DNA from 3 places in the Thalassotalea sp. LPB0316 genome. Region 2 is predicted to be linked to each of the others. Evidence: predicted binding sites of a transcription regulator. Region 2 holds the regulator's gene; each other region holds the start of a gene.
The links. The regulator sigma-54, encoded in region 2, starts transcription at its own class of promoters, with help from an activator protein. The targets are predictions, from matches to a motif close to GTTGGCACGNNNNTNGNNT.

Region 1 (8,053 bases), 1.1 Mb from region 2:
TATGGGTTGCTGACGGCAAACTCAAGACTTTTGACACGTTCACCCAATCTTGGTTTATCGAAGAAACGCCGACACAAGTATTGATAACCATGGGCCATAAACAACACAAGGTTACCGTGACAAGCGACACGATAAAGGATTTGGCAAACATTGGATCAGCAGTGGTGTAAAGTGCACTGACAACCATAGTGACTAATGGCAACCACGCAAGCGGTGACACCGGCTTAAAGATCTGAATTATTGGATTGATAGCAGTATTGAGTGTTTGACTCAAACCTATCGCAATCCCCAAAGGTATCGCAATAATGGCCGCTAAGATAAAGCCACTCAATACTGTTTTTAAACTTGTCCCAATCTGATCGATAAAGGTCTCTTTACCAGTATAAGAACGAATTTTCGGTTGGTAATTCGGATCTTTTGCTACGCGGTCCGCATTGCGCTTTTCTTGACGTTGGTAAAACGATGCCGCTTTTTCACGCTCAGCATTGTGCTCTTGGTATAAATTACCAAACTGCTCAAAGACATGGCTTGGCCCTGGAAACTGACCAAGCGAGGTTTGAATATTATTTGCGGCCATTGCCCAAATGATCATGAAACATACAATACCAACAAACGGCAACAGTAATTGTTTAATCGATTCATTAGCAATCATTAAGGTTTTTATCCCGCTCAAGCCTGTATTTGAGGTTAACTTTCTGCTGATAGTGGTCATCGTTTTATCTTCCTTGTCCAACTACAGTGTTTCGCCTGACTTCAAGCCAATTGAAAATTTGTTAATGTATTCATTTGGTTTGGTGCCGTCATAGACTATGCCGTCAATAAAGTGAGTTTGCGGATTTCTATATCCGTCTTCAGTAAACACTTCAGCAAAATCTGCGTTGGTCATTAGCTTGTCGTCGATCAGTGATTGAGCGGCCTTTTTATAAATGTCCGGACGATATACTTGTTCGGCAACTTGCTTGTACCAATCATCTGACTTATCTGTTGAGATTTGGCCCCAACGACGCATTTGCGTTAAATACCAAATAGCATCTGAATAATAGGGATATGTCGCGTTGTAACGAAAAAATACGTTAAAGTCTGGCACCGATCGTTTGTCACCTTTTTCGTATTCAAAGGTACCGGTCATCGAGTTGGCAATTACGTCATAATCCGCGCCAACATAGTTTGATTGAGATAAGATTTTTACGGCTTCAGGGCGATTGGCATTATCGTTTTCATCGAGCCATTTAGCAGCTCTGATCAATGCGCGAGTTAAGCGAATCGTGGTATTTGGGTACTTTTCGGCAAAGGTTTTACTGATGCCAAACACTTTTTCGGGGTTGTCTTTCCAAATTTCGTAATCGGTGACAACAGGTACTCCTATCCCTTTAAATACGGCTTGCTGATTCCATGGTTCGCCGACACAGTAACCATAAATTGTTCCAGCTTCTAATGTTGCCGGCATTTGCGGTGGTGGCGTTACTGACAGCAAGACATCGGCGTCGAGTTGGCCTGATGTATCACCTTTGTGCGGGGCGTAATAGCCTGGGTGGATACCACCTGCAGCTAGCCAATAACGCAATTCATAATTATGGGTAGAAACGGGAAATACCATGCCCATGTTAAATGGTTTGCCTTGCTCTGCATATTTTTCAACAACAGGTTTTAAAGCATCGGCTTTAATTGGGTGAACCGGCTTTCCATCGGCTTGTTTAGGGATGTTGCCCTTCATTTGTTGCCAAATATCATTTGAAACCGTAATGCCATTACCGTTCAAGTCCATTGAAAACGGCGTAATAATTTCAGCTGATGTACCATAACCTATACTCGCTGCAATAGGCTGGCCAGCCAGCATATGCGCGCCATCTAACCGGCCATCAATCACACCATCTAATAGGACTTTCCAGTTTGCTTGCGCTTCAATGGTGACATAGAGGCCTTCGTCTTCGAAGAAACCCTTTTCATAGGCAATAGCGATAGGTGCCATATCCGTAAGTTTGATAAAGCCGAATTTTAGCTCTTCTTTTTCTGGATAACCCAATGCACTAGCGGTAAACGATGTAACAGCATAACTACTGACTAACGCTAAACCACACAAAGACTTTTTTAGTTTCGATAAATTCATAGTAAGCAATGTCATTCTCCCAAAAATAAAAAAGCCCAGCACTCGTCAGTGAAAACACTCAAGTGATGGGCTACGATGCCAAACTAATCAACACTACGCCTTTGCAGTACCTTTAGTTATTAATTGTTTTTTAGCGGGTAATCCGCTTAATTATTAGACGCTGTTGCCTAACTAGATAAATTACTCTAGTTTCTCTTTTACAAAATAAGTGCCAAATAAAATAACCCTAACAAAAACAATAATTAACGGGTTTTTTGTGTTTTCAAACCAACGACACTTGCTAGATAATGATGCACAAATTCCTAGCATTGCCTATTTTTGGTGCGATCTTATATACCTTTTGAACATTAATGTGATTGATTAATCAGTTGTTCAAGCGCAACGATATTTTTTGCGACATCTTCAATTTTTTGACTGTTGTCCATCGCTGTCTTTCGGATCAATTGATAAGCGTCATTTTCGTTCAGCTGCTTTGCTCGCATTAAACTCAACTTTGCTTGCTCGACGACCTTAACAGAAGATAGTTTTTGTTTCGTTTTGGTCAGGTCTTTTTGTAATTTAGACAACAGCCTAAATCGGCCTAAAGCACTTTCTAATATAGATATAATGCGATGCTCTGGAAGCGGCCCTTCAACATAGCCATTAACGCCTATACTCGCTAATCTACTCGCCTCACATTGACTCGATGACTTTGCAAAAACGACAATCGCAAACTGCTTGAGGATGGTAAGTTGGTTTAAACGCTGAAATAGTGATTTATCTACACGCTCTACACAAAATATCAGTAGCTCGATAGGTTGATCTATTATTTCTGGTTCAATGTCATCTAGTGACCACTTGGCGACTAAGCTAAATTGGCTTACTGACAGCAGATTACTGATTTTTTGGGCAAATATTGGTGCCTGATAGACAATACCGTATCGGATCGTAGCTATTGGTTGTTTGTTCATAGATCGATTGATTGGCTAAATAAAGCAAGGATATAACTATCGTTATCAAAATCTATGCCACGAGTACAACTTATTAAAAAACAAAAGCTTAATAAAAAAATCTAAATCAAGCTAAGTTTTTTATGCACCAATAAAGGACATTATCTGGGTGAAATTGGTACTTGGATTTTAAAACGAACACCTTTAGGGGATTTCTCTAGCACAATGTTACCGTTCAGGTTCGTTACCAGGGCATTTTGAACAAGATTTAGCCCAAGGCCTAGCCGTTTTTGATGACGTTTATTGGTGTAAAATGGCTCAAAAATTCGCTCAGCTTCGTTATCAATTAACCCCGCACCATCGTCTTGAAAGTTAATCTCAACGAACTCTGGGTTAGCATGCGCATGAACATGAATGGTCCCGGTTTTGTTGTCAGTAAAGCCATGACTCACCGCGTTATCTATTAGCTCACTAAAAACTTGCCACAATACATCTTTTTGACAGTTTATGGTGATATCATCACAACTAATCGACACGGTATGACCACCTAATGTACTCTTTTTAGCGGTAACAACTTCATCTAAAAACGGTCTTAATGCAAACACGCTATAATCGTTACTCGCATCGTTGAAATTAAGCGTACGAAATTTACTGACCAAATCATTCACTTTTGACAAGCTTTGATTTGAAATGTCAGCTAATTGCTCAACCTGCTTTAGGTAGCTAAGTAACTTTTGTTTGGTTATTTGGTTGTGATCAAAGTCAACGCAAATATCCAAGGTTTTTTCGTGAATCGAATGAATAGCAACTTGGGCATTGTTAACTGGCGTGCTTATCTCGTGCGAAAAACCAGCGATTAATCGATTAGTCGTCTGAGATTTTTCAGACGACACTTTGACATCATGAGCTTGTTGTTGTTCAGAAATCAACCTGTTCAACTCTTGATTAGCATTAAATAATTGTTGTGAGCGCTCGTCCAGTGATTGACTAAGCATTTTATTTTGCTCAAGAATTTTTAAACGATTGAAATGATTATCGTAAACAATTGTCGCCAAATAGGCATTTAACTCAATAAACTTAAGATCTTCTTCACTTGGCTCTTTGGGCTCTTTGTAATAAATAGCATAGGTACCGTAAAGCTGACCTTGTGCACCGATTATCGGGTGTGACCAACACGCTTGAACATCAGCACTTAGTGCGAGATCTTTGTACTGATTCCAATAGGGATGGGTATTAATATCTTCAACAATGACAAGCTCTTTGATAAAAGCCGCGGTACCACACGAGCCAACACCTGGACCAATTGTAACGCCATCTAGCGCTTCACTATAGAACTCAGGTAAACCAACAGAAGCTTTTGGATGTAAGGTGTTTGATACTTCGTTAAACTCAAGAATTGAACAAAGCATTTCTGGATTATAGATTTTAGCTTTCTGACACAAAACATCTAAGATTTTCTCTAATGGTTCATTACGAGCAACTAATCGTAACACCTCATTTCGACCGGCTTCGAGTTGCTGCGCTTTTTTCCAATAATCTAGAGAATTCATCTTTCATACCACCCTAGTACGTGTTTACCTGCTTGAGTATTAATCAATTCTACAAGTAAAAAATACGCCCAATTACCCTATGAATAAGCGTAGTCCGAAATCATTAAATCTTCACTTCAATCAGCTATCTTCAGCTTAATCAGCTAACCATCGTGATTTTAGTTGATGAAAAAGAATACTATCTTTTTCGCTCAACTGGCTATTCTCGAGTAAACCTATCGTTTGCTCTGCTAATGCGATTTGCTCGATATCATGCTGATCTTGCTCTTTAATATTGATTAGCACCTTGAGAATACTCATCGCGAACTTTTCATTATTGGGCGACAAGGCTAACGCTTGTTCTAAACATTTAAGTGAAGAAACAAAGCGCCCTTTTTTAAAATATTCAACGGCCATTTGATTAAGCTTTCTGGCACTAAATTGTTGGCTTTTTTTATCTAACTTTTGGTCGAGGTAGTTATTAACCGCCTGACTATTTAGATTTTCACTGTGACTTTGTTTCTCTATTTTAGCGAGCAACTCGTCTGACTCTTCTTGTAACCCAAGCTCTTGATAAACTTTTACTTTCTCTAAGTTGTTTTCAATATTAGCGCTTGCCCTTGTCGAAAAATGATTCTCAACAATACGCATCGCCTTATCTTCATTACCTTGAGTAGTATAAAGACGTGCCTTAGCCACCCACACTTGTTGCTGAATATCTTCATCGTCGGCATAGTTTTGCTCAATTTGGCCAAGGCTGCGCTCAATCTCGTTAAATGTACTCGCCGCTTGTCCTTGTGCCAGTGAATTAACATAATCTAAACCCGAACGCACCATGTTAAGCTCGAACATCGGAGATTGGTGAATGGAGTTTTTAGCACAGCGAACCATGTTTTTACTGGCGAGATACTGACCAGCAAAATCATTATTCAATCTTGCTAATTCAAATAGTTTACGTTGTCTTTCAATGTTGCGTGGCGCAAGCTCACAAGCTTGTTTAATTTGCTCATAAGCTAATTCATACTGCTTATTGTCGATGTAGTATTGAGCTAACAGATCATAAGTGGCAAAACGGGTGTCTGGCTTTTCCACTAATTGCCCTAATAATGTTTCTATATCAGCAATCTTGTTTTGCTGGAGTAAAGCATTAACAAAGCCTATATACACCCAAGAGTGTTGACACTGATTGAGTAATATTTTGAAAAACTGCTCTGCCTCTTTGAATTCTCTAAGTTTTAAATACGCTTGCCCTTTTAAACGGCAAACATTGAGGTGATAAGGTTTAAGCGAATCATCTAGCAGTAATCTATCAGCAAAATAGATCGCTTTAGCGTAGCGATTAAGATCGTATGCTAAATAAATATTAAATAACTTTTTCTTAATATTAATGGTCTTTGTTAAGCGCTCGACAACCTTTGCTTTGTTGAGCGGCTTTGACCAAAAATCGTCAGGTTGTAGTTCAACAATTGAATTGACTAACGCTTCAGAGGTTTCACCACTTAAAAAAATTAAAATAGTCCGCTTAGAAACAAAGCCTCTGGACTTGAGCTCTTCAAGTAAATGGAAACCGTCTTTGTCGCTTTTTACATTAAAAGCGCAAATAACAATATGAAAGTAAGTTTTTTCACACAGTTTAAGTGCTTTGTAGGCGTTTGTACAAACGCTAACTTTGGTAATATTTAAATCTAGTAATGCGGTTTGCAAAAGATGATGAACAAACTCATTTTCGTCAACAATAAGTACATTCAGTTGGTGACTCAATGCCAATTCACTGGCGTGAGTTAGCTCCATATCAATAATCCTTTCGCTTGTTTGCTTTTATAATGTTTAAACCGAGAATAAAAAATACGTGTAGATAAAAAGTTAGGCTTTTAGCTTGCACATACATTTATGCCCTATCCGCGCAATGCATGCAAATAAAACGCATCGCAGGCTATGAGATAACCGCTTTTTTGACTTTATCTTTGTAACTTCGGCTGACTTTTAGCTCTTTGTCGTTCTTCATGACTAAATAGTATTCACCATTAACTTGCGAGCAGAATTTTGCGATGAAATGTTTATTGACAATAATTGAGCGATGACAGCGAATAAATTGTCGAGGATCTAGGCTTTCCTCAAGCTCTTTCATCGTTTTTCGTAGGATATGGGTCGTGTCTGTGGTGTGGACGCACATATAATCGCCAGCAGCATCTATCCACATGATGGTTTTTACTGCCACTCTTGATACTTCGCCAGCATCTTTGATTGGCAGAATATCAGAATAGCTTGATAACGTACTTATTTCGTCCTTTTCTAAGCCTTCGATTAGCTGTTGGTAATCATTACCCGTAACGTCGCTAACAAAATTCAACAACTGATCTTTGTGTTGTTTATCAATGTTAGATTGAATACTTTGTTTGACTTTTTCAATCGCCTGATCGATACGCTGTTCATCTGCCGGTTTCAATAAATAGTCTAACGCGTGAACTTCAAAAGCTTTTAGCGCATATTGATCAAACGCAGTAACAAAGACAATATTAGGCAGTGGTATTTGCTCGTTGACGAGTGCTTCTAATACATCAAAGCCTGTCATACCTGGCATTTGAATGTCTAGAAACAATAAATCTGGCGCTAGCTCTCTAACTGCGTTAATCGCCTCTCGACCATTGGAACACTCAGCAACAATGTTTATATCGCTGCGTTTACTCAGCCTAACACGCAAGCCTTTTCGGGCAAGGGGTTCATCGTCAACAATAATGGTTGTTAACTGATTGTCCATCTAGCTACCTTTCTTGAAATGGAATACGAATATTAACTTTTACGCCCGACGGGGTATTATTGGCCACGACTAGCGAGTAGTTGTCTCGATACAAGGCATTTAAACGCTCTCTTGTATTGGCTAAACCAACACCGTTTTCACGGTAAAGGTTACCATTTTCGATTTGGGCACCTGGACCATTGTCTGCTAGTTCGAGTAACAAGTCGTCGCCAAACTTGGTTACCGTCACCGCTATAGTACCACCGCTTTCTTGTGTCGCAATAGCATATTTAATCGCATTCTCGGCGATTGGCTGGAAAATCATACTGGGAACCAAAGCGTTCTGACAATTATCGTCGATATCTATAACAACTTTCAAACGCTCCTCAAAGCGCACTTTTTCTATATCAAGATATAACTCAAGTACGTGAATTTCACTCGATAGCGTCACCCGCTTCATCGGATCTTTATCTAAGGTATAACGCAAAAACTCACTTAATTTGGTCACCATTTTATTAGCGCTTTCGTTTTCCTCAACCAAAATAAGTGTAGAGATTGCATTTAGTGTGTTGAATAAAAAATGTGGATTTAGCTGATAACGCAGCATCTTTAATTGAGCTTGGTGAGCGATGGTATTGGCCTGTAATACGTTTTGTTTTTCTTTCTGGAGCATTTGGTAATACTTGATACCAAAATACAAGCCACTCCAGCTTAAAATGATATAGAAAGACCATACACTGTTTTGGGTGTA
Region 2 (8,053 bases):
CAACAATCAAGCAATTTCCTACATCGATTCTTTCAGGTATTGAAATAATGCCTTGAATTGTTTGCCTGGCTTTTCCGCTTTGTGCTCTTTAGCGGCTTGTCGTACTAGTTGTCTAAGTTTTTGGCGTTCAAGGCTAGGGTGTTCGGCGAGTAGCGCTTCAATATCATCGTTGTTACCCATGATGAGTTGGTCGCGAGTTTGTTCTAGCTTTGAAAACTCGAGATTCTCTTGTTGGTGTTTATTAGCAAAAAAATCTAATTTAGCGTTAATCGCATCAAGATCGGCTTCTCGTAACAACTTACCAAGGTATTGCATATGACGTTTAAACGCTTCGTGCTTATTTTGAATTTTGTCGGCCAATAGAAATGCTTCTTGAACATCTTCGTCAACAGGTAATTCACTGCGCTGTTTTTTCGGTAAAGCTGTTAAGCGTCGGCCTAGATCTTGTAAGGCAAGCTTCTCTTTCTTTATTTCAGTTTTGCTTTTGTAGTCTTCGTCGAAGAACTCTTCATCGTGCTGTGTGGTCATATGCTTAAATCTAATGCCTAAGTTGAATGGGGCGATTATACAACAAAACACAAGCAACACCATCAGGCATAGCCCTTGCTGACTATTATTCTGAGCTCGATTGGTATTATAATGCGCTATCGATGGTTTAATTTGAGTTATTATGAGCGACAAGGTAGATATTGACCAACAAATAGATGAAGTAAAGCAGCGGGTAGCTAAAGTATTAGAGCTTGCAAAATCTTTAGGGACAGACGGTGCAGAAGTTGCATTGAGTCGCCAACAAGGATTGAGTGTTGGTACGCGTTTAGGTGAAGTTGAGAACGTTGAGTTTACGAACGACGGCGCGCTGGGGATTACCGTCTATAAAAATGGTTGCAAGGGCAGTGCATCAACCGCAGACTTATCCGATCAAGCCTTAAAGAAAACGGTTGAAGCGGCCGTTAATATTGCCAAATATACCTCTGAAGATAGCTGCTCAGGCTTAGCTGATGCCGATCGCTTAGCATATCAGCCTAAATCACTCGATTTATATCATCCTAAAGCATTAACAACAGATGATGCTATTGAGCTTGCCTTGGCCTGTGAAAACTACGCACTGGCTTATGACGATCGTTTAACCAATTCTGATGGCGCTACTTTTGCCAGTTTTGAAGGCTTTAAGGTTTACGGTAACAGCCATGGGCAACTCGTAGGATTTCCAAGTACACGCCATAGTTTGAGTTGTGTCATGATCGCAAGTGATGGCGAAGATATGCAACGCGATTACGCCTACACCGTTAATCGCAACTTTGATTTACTTGATAAGGCAAAATATGTTGGTGAAAAAGCGGCGACCGAAACTTTATCACGCCTGGGTAGTCAAAAACTGAGCACGTGTAAAACGCCAGTTATGTTTAGAGCGGATATTGCCAATACCATTTGGGGGCACTTTATTGCCGCGATCAGTGGCGGTAATTTATATCGTAAATCTTCTTTTTTACTCGATGCCCTCGGCCAACAAATCTTCCCTGAATTCTTAACCATTGAAGAGCGTCCTCACATTCACGGTGCGCTAGCTAGCAACGCATTTGATAGTGAAGGGGTCGCTACCCAAGATCGCGATATTATCAAAGCGGGCACTTTAGAGACTTTTTTATTAACGAGCTATTCTGCGCGTAAATTAGGTATGGAAACAACCGGTCATGCTGGTGGTATTCACAACTGGCTCGTATCAAGCCAAGGTGGCGATTTTGAAGCCATGTTAAACAAGCTTGGCACGGGGTTGTTAGTCACTGAATTGATGGGCCAAGGCGTAAACGTAGTCAATGGTGATTACTCTCGAGGAGCTGCAGGTTTTTGGGTAGAAAACGGTAAAATTGTCTACCCAGTTGCCGAGATTACGATAGCTGGTAACCTTCAGCAGATGTTCAAAGGGATAGTCGCCGTAGGCTCTGATATTGACCTCAAGGGAAGTATTAGAACTGGCTCTATCATCATCGATGAAATGCAAGTGGCAGGCAACTAATACAAGCTAGTTAATCGATACAAGAGCAATCATCGTGATGATTGCTCTTGTGCTGTTATGTTAACTTAATAACCAAGTTGCCGTACCTAAGAAGGCAAAAATACCAACGATATCTGTGATTGTAGTGACCAGTACCGTGCCGGCAAGCGCTGGGTCGACTTTTAGCTTATTCAATATAAACGGCACCATAACACCAGCGATATTGGCGGCTGTTAGATTGACCATCATGGCAAAAGCTATGATACCGCCTAAAGTGATATCTTGTTTCCATACCATAACAACACCCGCGATGGCTGCGGACCAAATTAAACCATTTAAAAAACCTACAGCAAGTTCCTTTTTTAATAGGGAACGCCAGTTACTGTCACCCACGTGACCTAAAGCAATACCGCGAACAACCAGGGTTAGCGTTTGATTACCAGCCACACCACCCATGCTTGGTACCAGCGTATTAAGGATAGCGAGAATAGCGAGTTCACTTAATATCCCTTCAAACCTTGCACTCACTGATACGGCCGTCAGAGCAGCAATCAGGTTGATGGCAAGCCACACTGAGCGTTGGCGAGTACTTCTTACCACGGGCGCAAAGGTATCGGCCTCATCGTCTAAACCGGCCATACTCATCATAGAGTGTTCGGCATCTTCACGAATAATGTCAATAACATCATCAATGGTAATACGGCCAAGTAACCTGCCATCTTCATCGATCACAGGTGCTGAAAACCAGTCATACTTTTCAAACAGCTGAGCGACTTCTCGTTCAGGCATATCGGCTTTAACCGCGGTAATGTCGTCATCGATAAGTGTCGAAATGATCATTTCCGGTCTAGCGGTTACTATCGTAGAAAGTGACACTGAGCCGATAAATTTATCATTGCGATCAACGACATAAAATGAGTCTGTTGACTCTGGTAAATCCCCTTTAAGACGAAGGTAGCGCAGCACGACGTCAACGGTTACATCAGGACGTACCGTAATCGTATCGGTATTCATAATACCGCCTGCGGTGTCTTCTTCATAAGATAGGGCTTGCTCAACTCGAGCTCTATCTTGTGAGTCCATCGAATTGATGACTTTCTGGTAAACACTGTCTGGTAAGGTACGCAATACTTCCGCGATATCATCGGTGTCCATGCCTTCGGCGACAGCAGCGACTTTCTCAGGGGCCATATTTTTCAATATGGTTTTACGAACTTCTTCGCTCAGCTCTTCTAGTACCTCACCATGGAGATCAGGATCGATTAATTGCCATAAAACCAAACGAGACTTTGACGTTGATGACTCCAATATCAAGGCAAGATCATAGGCAGACATGCTATGAAATAAGTTACGGACGTAGACAAACATACCGCTATCGATGGCGGCATTAACTTGTTGGAGAATTGATTGATTGTTTTCTTGTTCGAGAATTTCCGGCATTGTGACACCTTTTGCCGTATCGCCTAGGGCGATGAAATTGGTATTAGCTCGTCATTACTTTGTGACAAACGTATTTTATATTTTTGCTAAGTCTAGCTCATAACTATAGGTTATTCAGCATATTAATTGTAATTTTATGCAATTGGTATCACGGCGAACGCTAGCGGTTTCACTACTCATCTTCGTCAAATTTGTCTTCGATAAGTTGGCAGATCGCCTCTAACGCAGCTTGAGCTTGTGCTCCTTCGCTTTCTACGATCACCTCTTTACCTTGGGCACCGGCGAGTAACATTAAGCCCATAATTGAACTTGCATCAACGCGTTTATCGTCAATACAGACAAAAACGTTAGCATCAAATTGACTCGATAGTTTGGCTAACTTGGTCGCAGGACGCGCGTGGATCCCGAGTTTATTTACGATGGTTAGCTTTTTTGATGGCATTGAATAAACCTGAACGAATTAGGTACTTTTGATTAAAATATCACGATGACGAGAACGTATATCGTCTCTATCTTTACGTAAATTAGCGGCGAGTTGTTCTGCGATATAAACACTGCGATGCTTACCACCAGTACAGCCGATGGCAATCGTGACATAACTTCGATTATTGCGCTCTAAGTGTGGTAACCAAGTTTGAAAAAAACTATTAATTTGCCAGATAAACTTGGTGACAAGTGCTTCAGAGCCTAAGAAATCTATAACGGGTTGATCAAGGCCAGTTAAACCTTTGAGTGATTTATCCCAAAAAGGGTTAGGTAGGAATCGTGCGTCAAATACATAATCGGCATCTTGAGGAACGCCGTGTTTAAAACCAAAAGACTCAAAAACGATGACCATTTTTCCCGACTTTTTACCTAGGATCCGCTCTCTAACCAGATCTGATAACTGGTGCGGGGTTAATTGTGTGGTGTTGATATATAAATCAGCCCGCACAATCACTGGCTCAAGTAACTGCTTCTCAAGTTCAATCGCTTGATCAAGTGCCATGTTTTCTTTGATTAGGGGGTGAAGGCGTCGGGTTTCGCTAAATCGTCTGATCAGGTCTGAATCGTCGGCATCTAAATACAAGACGCTGAGTTCAACAGCATTGGGCAAATAGTCGAGTACCTCGATAATATCGTTAGGATCTTTAGGTAAGTTCCTCACATCGAGTGACACTGCGACATTTTCATAGTCGTTGATTACGGTATGGGTTAACGCGGGTAACAAGTTTAGCGGAATGTTGTCTACGCAATAGTAACCTAAATCTTCAAGTACTCTTAAAGCAACCGACTTCCCTGACCCTGATCGGCCACTAACAATGAGTAATTTCATATTTTCCTATGAGGCTTCTTGAATAATTTCAAATAACTGGTGGTTATCTTGACACTTTCTAATATTTTTAACGACCTTCTTGTCGCTAAATAGTTGGGCAATGTTTTGTAAGGTTGCAAGGTGCTCTTGGCAGCTAGCTTCAGGCACGAAAAGGGCAATAAAAATGTCAACGGGTTGATTATCTATCGCATCGAAAGCGATTGGCTGTTCAGTGGTTATTAACACTGCCACCGCATGCTTGCCGTTGATTAAGCGGCCGTGCGGAATGGCGATACCGTTGCCAATGCCTGTACTTCCCATTTGCTCGCGCTGGGTAAGACTTTGAAGTAAATCGTGTTGGCTTGTCTCAGGGAGTTTACGTGCAGCAGCATCGCAAATAGTATCAAAAAGGCGTTTTTTACTGCTTGCTGGCGCTGCACAAATTGTGCAGTCCAGCGTTAAAATGTCTTGCAACTTCATTTTAGTTAATGTTTTTTCAACTTTTCTTTGTGTTTAATGACTTGACGGTCAAGCTTATCGACGAGCGAGTCGATAGCAGCATACATATCTTTGTCGTCTGATGACGCATGGATCTCACCGCCATTTAAGTGCAGCGTCGCTTCCGCGATTTGCTGTAATTTCTCTACATTTAGAACAACGTGCACATTGTTGATGTGATCGAAATGTCGTTCTAGCTTTGCAAACTTTGAGTTGACGTATTCGCGCATTGAGTCGGTAACTTCTACATGATGACCAGAAAGATTAATTTGCATAAGCTTTTTCCTTTTTTCTAAGTTTACAATAAACTTTTTCTTTGATTTGACGGTGGAATAGATAAAGACTCTCGGTATTTAGCTATCGTCCGTCGTGCAACATTAATACCTTGCTCAGCTAACAAGTCGGCCATTTTGCTATCGCTTAATGGCTTAGATGGTAGCTCAGCAGATACTAATTTCTTAATTAATGCTCGGATTGCGGTCGATGAGCATTCGCCCCCATTTTCGGTGCTTACATGACTTGAGAAGAAATATTTCAACTCAAAAATACCTCTTGGTGTATGCATATATTTTTGTGTTGTCACACGAGATATTGTTGACTCGTGCATATCAACAGCTTCCGCAATATCGTTTAGCACCATAGGTTTCATAGCCTCTGGGCCGTACTCAAAAAACGCTTGTTGGCGCTGGACGATACAATTCGATACTTTTAATAAGGTATCGTTGCGACTTTCCAAGCTTTTAATAAACCATTTCGCTTCTTGCAAGTTTGAGCGAATAAATTGGCTATCTTCTGACGACTTCATTGACCGTGACATTGCAGCATATTGCTGGTTAATCGACAGTTTTGGCGCCGTGTCTGGATTGAGCTCTACGACCCAACGGCCGTTCTTTTTCTCTACTGATACGTCAGGAATAATGTACTGCTCTTCCGACTTTATCACGCTGTCGCCTGGGCGCGGATCAAGACTTTGGATTAACCTCATCACTTCGCGTAATTGATCTTCTTTCAATTTCGTTTTGCGCATTAATTGACGATAGTCTCTGTTACCTAACAAATCAATGTGGTCTGAGATAATTTGTTTGGTTTCTGCTAGCCAAGGTGTTTGTTTGTCAAATTGATTGAGTTGAATTAATAAACACTCGGCAATTGAGCGCGCACCAACGCCAACAGGATCAAACATATTGATGCGTTTGAGTACGGCTTCAACTTCGTCGAGCTCAACCTCGTCATCGCCTAAGCTTTCTAAAATATCTTCGGTAGATACAGTTAAATAGCCAGCATCGTCAATAGCATCGATAATAGCGGTGGCAATGGCTTTATCTGTTTCGGTAAACGGTGTTAACTCCATTTGCCAGCGTAGGTGATCTTGAATAGATTCAGTCGTTTCACCTTGATAGGTGTAGTCTTCTGACAGCGGGCCGGCGCTAGAGCCAGATAAACTCGCACTATAGTTATCGTCCCACGTAGTATCCATAGATAACTCTTCGGGAATATCGGTTTTTTCCAACCCATCACTGGCATTTACTTCATCGGAACTAGGCAGAGGATCTTCACTGCCTTCATTTGACGAGGCCGTTTGGTTTTCACCCATAAACGCTTCTTCAAGCTTGTCTGGTTGGCTTTCTTCATTGGTTTGGGTTGCGTTTTCGTCAACTTCCAATAATGGGTTGCTTTCCAGTGCTTCTTGAATTTCTTGTTGTAAATCCAATGTCGACAGTTGTAGCAACCTGATTGCTTGCTGCAACTGTGGGGTCATTGTTAGCTGTTGTCCGATACGGAGTTGTAATGATGGACGCATGTAGCTTTTATTATTCCTATCTATTTACAAACGCGAAGTGATTGTCACTTCTTTATCTTAACTATAGCGTGAATTGTTCACCTAGGTACACATCTCTGACTTGTTGATTAGCAAGAATTTGATCCGCGTCACCTTCGGCGATTAATTCACCATGGCTGACAATATAAGCTTTTTCACAGACATCAAGGGTTTCCCTAACGTTGTGGTCGGTAATTAAGATGCCAATACCGCGCTGTTTTAAGTGCAAAATGATCTTTTTAATATCGCCAACCGAAATTGGGTCAACGCCAGCAAAGGGTTCATCGAGTAAAATAAACTGAGGATCAGCAGCCAAAGCGCGAGCAATCTCGACACGTCGACGTTCACCACCAGATAAACTCATCCCTGTATTATCTTTTATATGGCCTATATTGAATTCTTCAAGTAATAATTCAAGTTTTTCAATACGTTCGACCTCTGACAAGTCTTTACGTGTTTGTAAAATAGCCATGATGTTGTCGTGCACGGACAACTTTCTAAAAATAGAGGCTTCTTGCGGCAAGTAGCCTAAACCTTTACGGGCGCGCTCGTGCATTGGTGCTAACGTTAAATCTTCACCATTTAACTCGATTGTGCCTTTGTCGTTAACGACTAAGCCGACAATCATATAAAATGACGTTGTTTTACCTGCACCATTTGGGCCGAGTAGGCCAACGATTTGCCCTGTTTCAACACTGAGCCCAACATTTTTAACGACTTGACGTCCCTTGTAGGATTTCGCCAAGCCCTGTGCCTTCAATAAACCTGCTGACATTAGTTATCTTTCACTTCGTCTTTTGTTTTTGGTTTTAATATCGTGGTGATACGCTCTTTGGGTTTACTTTTCGCTTCTAGTTGTTCGGTTAAGGTGTTGTAGATGATTTTGTCACCATTGACTTCGCTGCCTTCTTGGCTCAACTTGGCGTTACCTGAAATCGTTATCGTATTAATTGATGGCTCATATGTAATTTCATTGGCTTCGAGTTTTATTGGCGTACCATCTTCGAGC
Region 3 (8,053 bases), 190 kb from region 2:
CTTGCAAGCGAACTGATACTTCACCGTCTTGTGAGACCATGATTTCAAGCGCATCTTCCGGCACGGTAATTTGAGGATTTAATAAATAACCAGCCCCTGGAGTAACCACGTTACCTTCTTCATCCATCGTGAACTGACCATTTCGGGTATATGACGAAGTACCATCGGGTAGTTGGATCTCGAAAAAGCCTTCACCCTGAATCATTAAATCAAGTGAGTTGTCGGTTGTTAGCATGTCACCTTGCGTGTGAATTTTTTGCGTTGCGACAACTTTAGTACCGGCTCCTAGCATTAAGCCAGATGGCGCCTCACTATCTTGTGCCGTTCGACCGCCAGGTTGGTTAATCGTTTGATATAACAAGTCCTCGAAGACTGCGCGACTTTTCTTGAAGCCGACCGTACTAGCGTTAGCTAAGTTATTAGAAATTACCGCAATATCTTTTGTTTGCGCATCTAAGCCTGTTTTACTGATCCATAATGCTGGGTTCATAATTTACCTCTCAATTAGAATGCGCGTAATAAGTTCGCGGCTGCCGAATCATTTTCTTCAGCGGTTTTCATTAATTTCAGTTGCATTTCAAACTGACGTTGCAGTGCAATCATATCGGTCATTTCACTGACAGGATTGACGTTACTGCTCTCTAACATCCCACCTTGAACTTGCACGAAAGCATCTGCAGCAATCGCGTTACCGTCTTTACGACGAAATAAACCATCGTTGCCTTTTTCAATTTCTTTGACATCGGGATTAACCAATTTAATCCGGCCGATTTCTTCTTGCACAGAAGAAGGGGCGCCTTCAGGCTGAATCATTATTGTGCCGTCACGGCTAATTTGAATATTGTTAACCGGCAGTGGCAAGAAGATTGGCCCAGCATCACCTAAAACCAATTCACCTTCATTAGTTTCGAGTGCACCCTGCTCTGTTAAACGCAAATTACCATTTCGCGAATAAGCTTCTGAGCCATCAGCGGCTTGAACAGCAAAAAAACCATCGCCTTGAATAGCAATATCCAATGGTCGGTTTGTGGTGATCAAGGCGCCACTGTCAAAGTTTTGGCTTGCTCGCTCCGTCATCGCAAAAACGCGTGTCGGCATCCCCTCACCAAACGCTTGCATCGTTCTAGCCTGTGCTAAATCAGCTTTAAAGCCGGTTGTTTTGGCGTTTGCTAAGTTATTGGCAGTGATAGATAAAGCGTGCATATTCTGTTTTGCACCACTCATCGCGATATACAGCATCTTATCCATAGCAAATTCTCTTTATAAATAACCTTAACTAGGTAAATGCAAGCGATATGCCAACTAAGGTTTGAATGTTGGAAAGTATGAATGTTGGAAAGTAGGAATGTAGGAATGTATAAGGCTTTAAAGCGTTTCCGCCCTAAAGCCTTATAACATTATTTACAGCGCCTAGGCGTTATAAATTATCGGATCTGTAAGATCGTTTGGTTTAATTGGTTATCAACTTCTAAGGCACGTGAATTCGCCTGGAAGTTTCTCTGTGCTGAAATAAGATCAATCAACTCAGCGGTCAAGTTAACATTTGATTGCTCTAAAGCCGATGAGTTAATGGTACCAAAAGTACCAGAACCTGCTTCACCAGCTAACGCCTCACCAGAGATAATACTCTCTTTCCAAGATGTTCCGCCAATTTGAGTCAAACCTTGAACATTAGCAAAGTTAACTAAAGCGATACGTGATAGTGGTTCAGAAGTACCATTTGAATAAGTTGCTCGTATTAAGCCATCAGTACCGATATCTAAACCAGTTAAACGACCAACAGCTAAACCATCCTGTTCAAGTTTTGTCACCTCAAAGTTTGAAGCAAATTGAGTTGGCTCATTGGCATTTGGCCCTGTTGGATCAAGGTTAAAATCGATTTCAATGGTTTGGGTACCATCAGCACCATTAGACAAAATACCGGCGCCTAACTGCTCAGTGACAATGCCGCCTAAAATCGGTGGTGGAGATTGGTTTGTAAAATCACCACTAAAGTCGAACTCTAAACGGGCACCTATTAATGCGCCACCGTTAATACCAGAAATAGCACCGGCAACACGACCATCTGCTACTGCATCACCTGCGGGATCTTGAATATCAATCGGGATCCCATCAATGGCCGTAAATAGCAACCATTCGTTAGGGTTAGTACCTGGATCGTCCTTTATAAAGTAATAGGTCATGACATGGCTATCACCCAACGAGTCAAACACGGTAACCGAAGTCGAATGGTTATAGGTTAACGGGTCTGTTGGATCAAAACTATCAGGAGAGTTCGCAATATACGAGTCACCAGCCGGCAAGTTCATACGCACATCAACTTTGGTTGTTTGTGATGGCGCACCCGAAGACGTTGGTACACGAATAGGCGTAGCCGTACTTAAACTTACTGATGCTGATGAACCATCTGAGTTTACGGGGAAACCAAGTAAATGACCACCTTGTGAATTTACCACGAAATTATCTCGGTTTAACTTGAACTCACCAGCCCTAGTGTAAGAGCGTTCGAGACTATCAAGCTGAGGAACCGTCGCATAAAAACCATTACCAGTAATCGCTAAATCTAATGAGTTATTAGTAAATTTAATGCTACCTTGTGAAAATTGTTGAGCTACATCTGCGGTTAACACACCGTCACCGACTTTGGTTTTACCCGACGATAATAAAGACGATGCGTAAACATCAACAAACTCGGCACGCGACTCTTTGAAACCCGTTGTGTTAACGTTGGCAATGTTGTTTGAAGTAACATCTAAATCTTTTTGTGCGGCATTCAAACCACTAAGTGCTATATTAAATGACATAAGTTCACCTATACTCTAAATTCTGTTTAACTCTCGGAAATCTCAACGACATCTGATAACGCCATTGAGCTGCCGCCGTTAAGATTTAACACAATCGCACCACCGGCTCCGGCAAGCGTGACACTATCGACCTTGCGATATGTCATTGCCGGTAACTCTGACGCTTGACCATCAACTAAACCGGCAATTTTAAATCGATAAGCACCTTCTGGTGCGGGATCACCATTGGCGTCTTTACCATTCCATTCAAAAGTAAATTCACCTTGTGAAACATTGCCAACAGGCACTGTTTGGACAATTTCACCTACGGCATTTTCTACGTAAATATAAACATTACTTGCCGGTGCATCGGCCACTAATTTGCCTTTTGCCGTTTGCCCCTCTTCGATACCGAAGGCATTGTCGTCAACCAACACGCTTTGTCCGACAAGCGATGACGCTTGAAGTGCTTGGCTTGATGACATTTGGCTAGCAAATGCAGCGAATGAATCGTTTAACTTAGATACCCCGTCTGTTGTCGAAAACGCGGTCATTTGTGAGATCATTTCATTGTTTTCAACTGGCTTAGTAGGGTCTTGATATGACAATTCTTTTGTCAGTAAGGCAAAAAAGTCTGCCTGAGTTAACATGCCATTGTCGTTTTCATCGGCAACTTTATACTGCTCTTTTTGCCAATATAAGCCGTCTAAACCATTGCTACCGTTAACTGAATCTACCATTTTTAACTCCTAATTAACGCTGACCTAGCATGAGTGTCTTATTAACCATATTCTTGGCAGACTCGGCTAATTGGACATTAGTTTGATATGAGCGAGAAGCTGAAATCATATTGGTCATCTCTTCGATCACATTAACATTAGGTTTGTATATGTAGCCGTCTTTATCGGCCATTGGGTGATCAGGTTGATATTCAATGTTCAATGGCTTATCGCTTTCAACGATGCCAAGCACTTGGACACTGACTGATTGGTTTTGGCCATCGGCAGCTTTTTGCATCTCTGCGGCAAAAACTGGATGTCTTGCGCGGTAAGTTTGGTCAATGCTGCTACTAACACTATCGGCATTTGCAATATTACTTGCCGTAGTGTTCAAGCGAATCGATTGAGCGCTCATACCCGCGCCACTGATGTCGAAGACATTAAATAAACTCATAATTATTGACCTCCAGTGATCGCTTTTTTCAAGCCTTTAACTTTTGAATTCATAAATTGAACGCTTGCCTGATATTCTAATGAGTTTTGGAGATACAAGTTTCGTTCCATTTGTATATCAACGGTATTACCATCGCCTGTATCCGGTTGATTTGGAACGCGATATTCAACACCATCATTCAGCGCCATGTTGGTATTGAAGTGTTTTTCATTAGTTCTTGTCATGCTCATTTGTTGATTTTTTGCCGCTTGAGTCATTGCCGCCTTAAAATCCATTCCCTGGGCTTTGTAACCAGGGGTATCAGCATTTGCAATATTACTTGCAATCACTTCAGCGCGTTTTGAACGTACAAGCATACCTTGCGGATGAATCCCAAACGCTTTATCAAAACTAATTGCCATAATCATTCTCCAAAATTAGCTAAGGATGGAGATTCAAGTTCTGTGCCAAAAGAAGTGTCAAAGAAATGTTGTAACGTAAAAGAGCACGTGACAGAGAGAATAGGAAATTAAGCGAGGCGCTTGATTGCCGCACCTCGCTATATGTTTTATAGAGTCTGAGATCGGGTCTCTATTTTTGGTACAAAATACCAGGATTGCAGCGCACCATTGAGAAATCTTGGCTAATCCCCGAAAGAGACTCTGATGCCCCTAATACGAGATAGCACTCAGGGTTCAATACACCATGGATTTTCGAAATGATTTTGCTCTTAACTTCAGGCGAGAAATAAATTAATACATTTCGGCAAAAAACGAGATCAAATTTACCGAGTAACGTATAGCTGTCGAGTAGATTTAGGTGTCTAAAACTCACTAAACGTTTAACGTTATCTTTTACTTTCATCATGCCATTATCGCCGTTTTCGAAAAACTGACGCTTGCGTTCCATCGACAAGCCACGTGATAACGCAAGGTTATCATAATGACCGTACCGACAATGCTCGAGCATAGTTTCCGAAATGTCGGTGCCAACAATTTGCGCTTGCTTTATCGCACCGGGATTTTTTTGCTGGAACTCCAATACCGTCATGGCCAACGAATATGGCTCTTGTCCAGAAGAGCTCGCTGCCGACCAAATCTTGATTGAAGACTTTTTCTTAGCAAGTTCAGGTAATATTTTAGTTTTAAGTAGTTCGAATGGGTAATCATCGCGAAACCACAAGGTTTCATTCGTCGTCATCGCATCGATCACCGCCGCCCGCAGTTGACGTTGAGTCGGGTTTAGCGTGCTATTAACCAACTCATCAAGACTGGCGATATCAAATTTTGCCATCAACGGCGCTAAACGGCTCTTAACTAAGTATTGTTTATTTTCACCTAGCACAATGCCGCATTGCTGCTCGAGAAATGTTCTAAACTGACTATAACTTCTATCGTCTAATTGCTTTGTCATCGCTTACTTCACTTCGATGTTCATTCTTCGAGCTTTAACCATTTTTTCACTGCTGTTGCTAGTTCATCAGGATGGAATTTAGGAATAAAATCTTCAGCACCCACTTTTTCAACCATTGCATTATTAAAAACACCACTCAAGGAAGTATGCAAAATCACCGGCATTTGATTCAGTCGCTCTTGGCTTTTAATTTCAGCGGTTAAGGTATAGCCATCCATTTCAGGCATTTCAATATCAGAGATCAATAAAGCCACTTTCTCCGAAATACTGCGTTCACAAGTATCAGCTATCGCGTTTAACTGGTCGAGGGCATCTTGACCATTTTTCGCCAGCACCATAGTTAAGCCAAGAGGTTCTAGTGCGCGCTTAACTTGGTTACGCGCTACTGTTGAGTCATCAGCGATCATCACAATTTTGTCGCCAACGCTTTCGCCCACAGAAATATCTGCAACCTCTTCACTCAGCTCAGTCGAGACGGGGTTAATTTCATTTAAGATTTTTTCAACATCGAGAATAGAAACCATCTCGCCTTCAATTTCTGTAACCGCTGTTAAGTAATTTGATTTACCTGCACCTTCTGGCGGCGGCAAGATGTCTTGCCAACGAATATTAATAATGCGCTCAACGCCGGCAACAAGAAAACCTTGAACCGCTCTGTTGTATTCAGCAATGATAATAAAAGAGTTTTCCGTTTGAACAATTTCAGGTCCGCCTGTCGCTTTGCTTAAATCAATAACAGAGATAGTTTGACCGCGAATATGGGCGACACCCTTTATATAGGAATCTTGATGTGGAAAGGCAGTAAGTGGTGGACACTGTAAAACCTCGCGCACTTTGAACACGTTGATGCCAAATCGCTGCGGCCCAACAAGTTTAAACAGTAATAATTCTAACCTGTTTTGCCCCACTAATTGAGTGCGTTGATTTACCGAATCTAGAATACCAGCCATACAAACCTCTTAATAAAGCCCATTTGCAGTTTTCGCAATCAGGCACGTTTCTTGATAAATACTACGAGACGTTTTAATTAACGTAAATTTTTTGACACTTCATCTGTGCTCAAGAATATCTTAAGCATAGACGAGTATTTTAAATTCCCTAAAAAAATAGCAGTAATATTTATGAAAAATTTAAAGTTATTATCATTACTTAGCAGTTTATTATTGTTTTTTGCTAGTTCTTGCGTAGCAACAGAATTTGATCATGAATATATCGAGCAATTTGCAAAAAACTTTATCGAAGAAAATCACGACCTACCGCAAAGCGGTAGAATTGACATTTCACCAACAAAATTAGATCGTCGAATTAACATAAAACCTTGTTCGTCACCATTATCGGCAAATATACCCGAAAATTCTTACGGTAGAAATGTAAATATTAAAATAACTTGCAATGATTCAACGCCTTGGCATTTATTCGTACCAGTAAAGATCACAACTGAGCTGCCCGTCGTTGTCGCCACAATGTTAATTGATAAAGGTAGTGTCTTATCTGAAGATAACCTAGCAATCAAATATGTTGATAGTAATAATATTCGAGGCGAAGTACTCGACAGTATGGATGAAATTGTTGGTGCGAAAGCCAAACGCAATATCGCTAGGGGGCGTACCGTATATGCTAAAAATATTTGCCTAGTTTGCAGTGGCGAAAACGTGACTATTAAAGCAAGTTCTGGTAGCTTTAGCGTTAAAGCGACAGGTGTTGCTGTATCTAGTGGTAGTTTAGGTGACCAAGTAAGGGTAAGAAATACCCGCTCAGGTAAGGTTGTCTCAGGTAGAGTTTCAGCAATCAATTATGTTGAAATAACGTTATAAAAAAAGCTAAAGTTTTTTTGCGTTGGGTCGATATAAAGAGAGAAAAGTTTTTACTTTGCCTTTAGGAATAAGTTATGGCTATTAATATCAACAACTTAGGTAATTCAAATCCATTAACCAAAGTTGCCGATCAAAATGCGAAACAACAAGCAGCACAAACAGCTCAACAAACGAGTTCTGCGCCGCAAGCTCGTCAAGATTCTGTTTCTATAACTCCTCAGGCACAACAGCTAGCAAAATTACAGCAAAAATCAGCTAATGAGCCAGAAGTGAATCAGAAAAAAGTTGAGCAACTTAAAAAAGCAATTGTTTCAGGGGAATATAAAATTGACCCAGACAAACTCGCTGCAAGTATTGCTAACTTTGAATTTAAGTTAGACGAATAGCAGCTGATGGAGTGTGCATGCCGGCACCATTGACAGTTAAACAATTAATCGAACATCAAGAAGCTTCCCTACTTGCGTTAGAGAAGCTTTTATTGCAAGAAAAAGATATTCTCACCAAACAAGACCCTCAAGCACTGGTCGCCATCACTGAAGAAAAACAGACATTGCTTCAAGCAATCGAACAAGGTGATAAGTCTCTATCACTTCACCCTCACTTTAAACGCGATCTGGAAAACGAAGAAAATGCGCAACTTTTGGTTCAGGCACGAGAAATTCTAGAGCGTTGCAAAACGCTTAATCAAGTCAATGGGCAAGTTATTGCTCAATCAGAGGTAGCCGTTGAACGAATGCGCTCTAGCTTGCTTGAAAAGAATAGTAAGTCAACGATGACTTATGATGCCAAAGGTAAAAAAAGTGGTGGTTTAAGTCGTATGGGCATCAAAGCCTAGGCTGTCGTAGCTAATTTTTGAATATATAGGTTAAATAGATAGCTTTAGACTTCACC

Region 1: LP316_RS11210 (CmpA/NrtA family ABC transporter substrate-binding protein) is a predicted target of sigma-54. The motif match lies at 2,305-2,323, and genes of this name have one in related genera.
Region 3: flgB (flagellar basal body rod protein FlgB) is a predicted target of sigma-54. The motif match lies at 4,389-4,407, and genes of this name have one in related genera.

The regions. Positions count from the first base shown of each region.
Region 1 covers NZ_CP062946.1:2,512,235-2,520,287, forward strand. Annotated here, with positions in the region: gene LP316_RS11205 (ABC transporter permease) at 1-652, opposite strand, end outside; gene LP316_RS11210 (CmpA/NrtA family ABC transporter substrate-binding protein) at 734-2,122, opposite strand; gene LP316_RS11215 (ANTAR domain-containing response regulator) at 2,455-3,057, opposite strand; gene LP316_RS11220 (GAF domain-containing sensor histidine kinase) at 3,198-4,586, opposite strand; gene LP316_RS11225 (tetratricopeptide repeat protein) at 4,722-6,356, opposite strand; gene LP316_RS11230 (LytR/AlgR family response regulator transcription factor) at 6,499-7,323, opposite strand; gene LP316_RS11235 (sensor histidine kinase) at 7,328-8,053, opposite strand, start outside.
Region 2 covers NZ_CP062946.1:1,431,186-1,439,238, forward strand. Annotated here, with positions in the region: gene yjgA (ribosome biogenesis factor YjgA) at 19-528, opposite strand; gene pmbA (metalloprotease PmbA) at 671-2,014, shown strand; gene mgtE (magnesium transporter) at 2,075-3,433, opposite strand; gene LP316_RS06260 (HPr family phosphocarrier protein) at 3,606-3,875, opposite strand; gene rapZ (RNase adapter RapZ) at 3,894-4,748, opposite strand; gene ptsN (PTS IIA-like nitrogen regulatory protein PtsN) at 4,755-5,207, opposite strand; gene hpf (ribosome hibernation promoting factor) at 5,213-5,500, opposite strand; gene LP316_RS06280 (RNA polymerase factor sigma-54) at 5,524-7,026, opposite strand; gene lptB (LPS export ABC transporter ATP-binding protein) at 7,088-7,819, opposite strand; gene lptA (lipopolysaccharide transport periplasmic protein LptA) at 7,819-8,053, opposite strand, start outside.
Region 3 covers NZ_CP062946.1:1,618,443-1,626,495, reverse strand. Annotated here, with positions in the region: gene flgG (flagellar basal-body rod protein FlgG) at 1-490, opposite strand, end outside; gene flgF (flagellar basal-body rod protein FlgF) at 505-1,248, opposite strand; gene flgE (flagellar hook protein FlgE) at 1,425-2,804, opposite strand; gene LP316_RS07175 (flagellar hook assembly protein FlgD) at 2,831-3,523, opposite strand; gene flgC (flagellar basal body rod protein FlgC) at 3,537-3,956, opposite strand; gene flgB (flagellar basal body rod protein FlgB) at 3,959-4,357, opposite strand; gene LP316_RS07160 (CheR family methyltransferase) at 4,527-5,348, opposite strand; gene LP316_RS07155 (chemotaxis protein) at 5,369-6,298, opposite strand; gene flgA (flagellar basal body P-ring formation chaperone FlgA) at 6,470-7,162, shown strand; gene flgM (flagellar biosynthesis anti-sigma factor FlgM) at 7,237-7,548, shown strand; gene flgN (flagellar export chaperone FlgN) at 7,566-7,997, shown strand.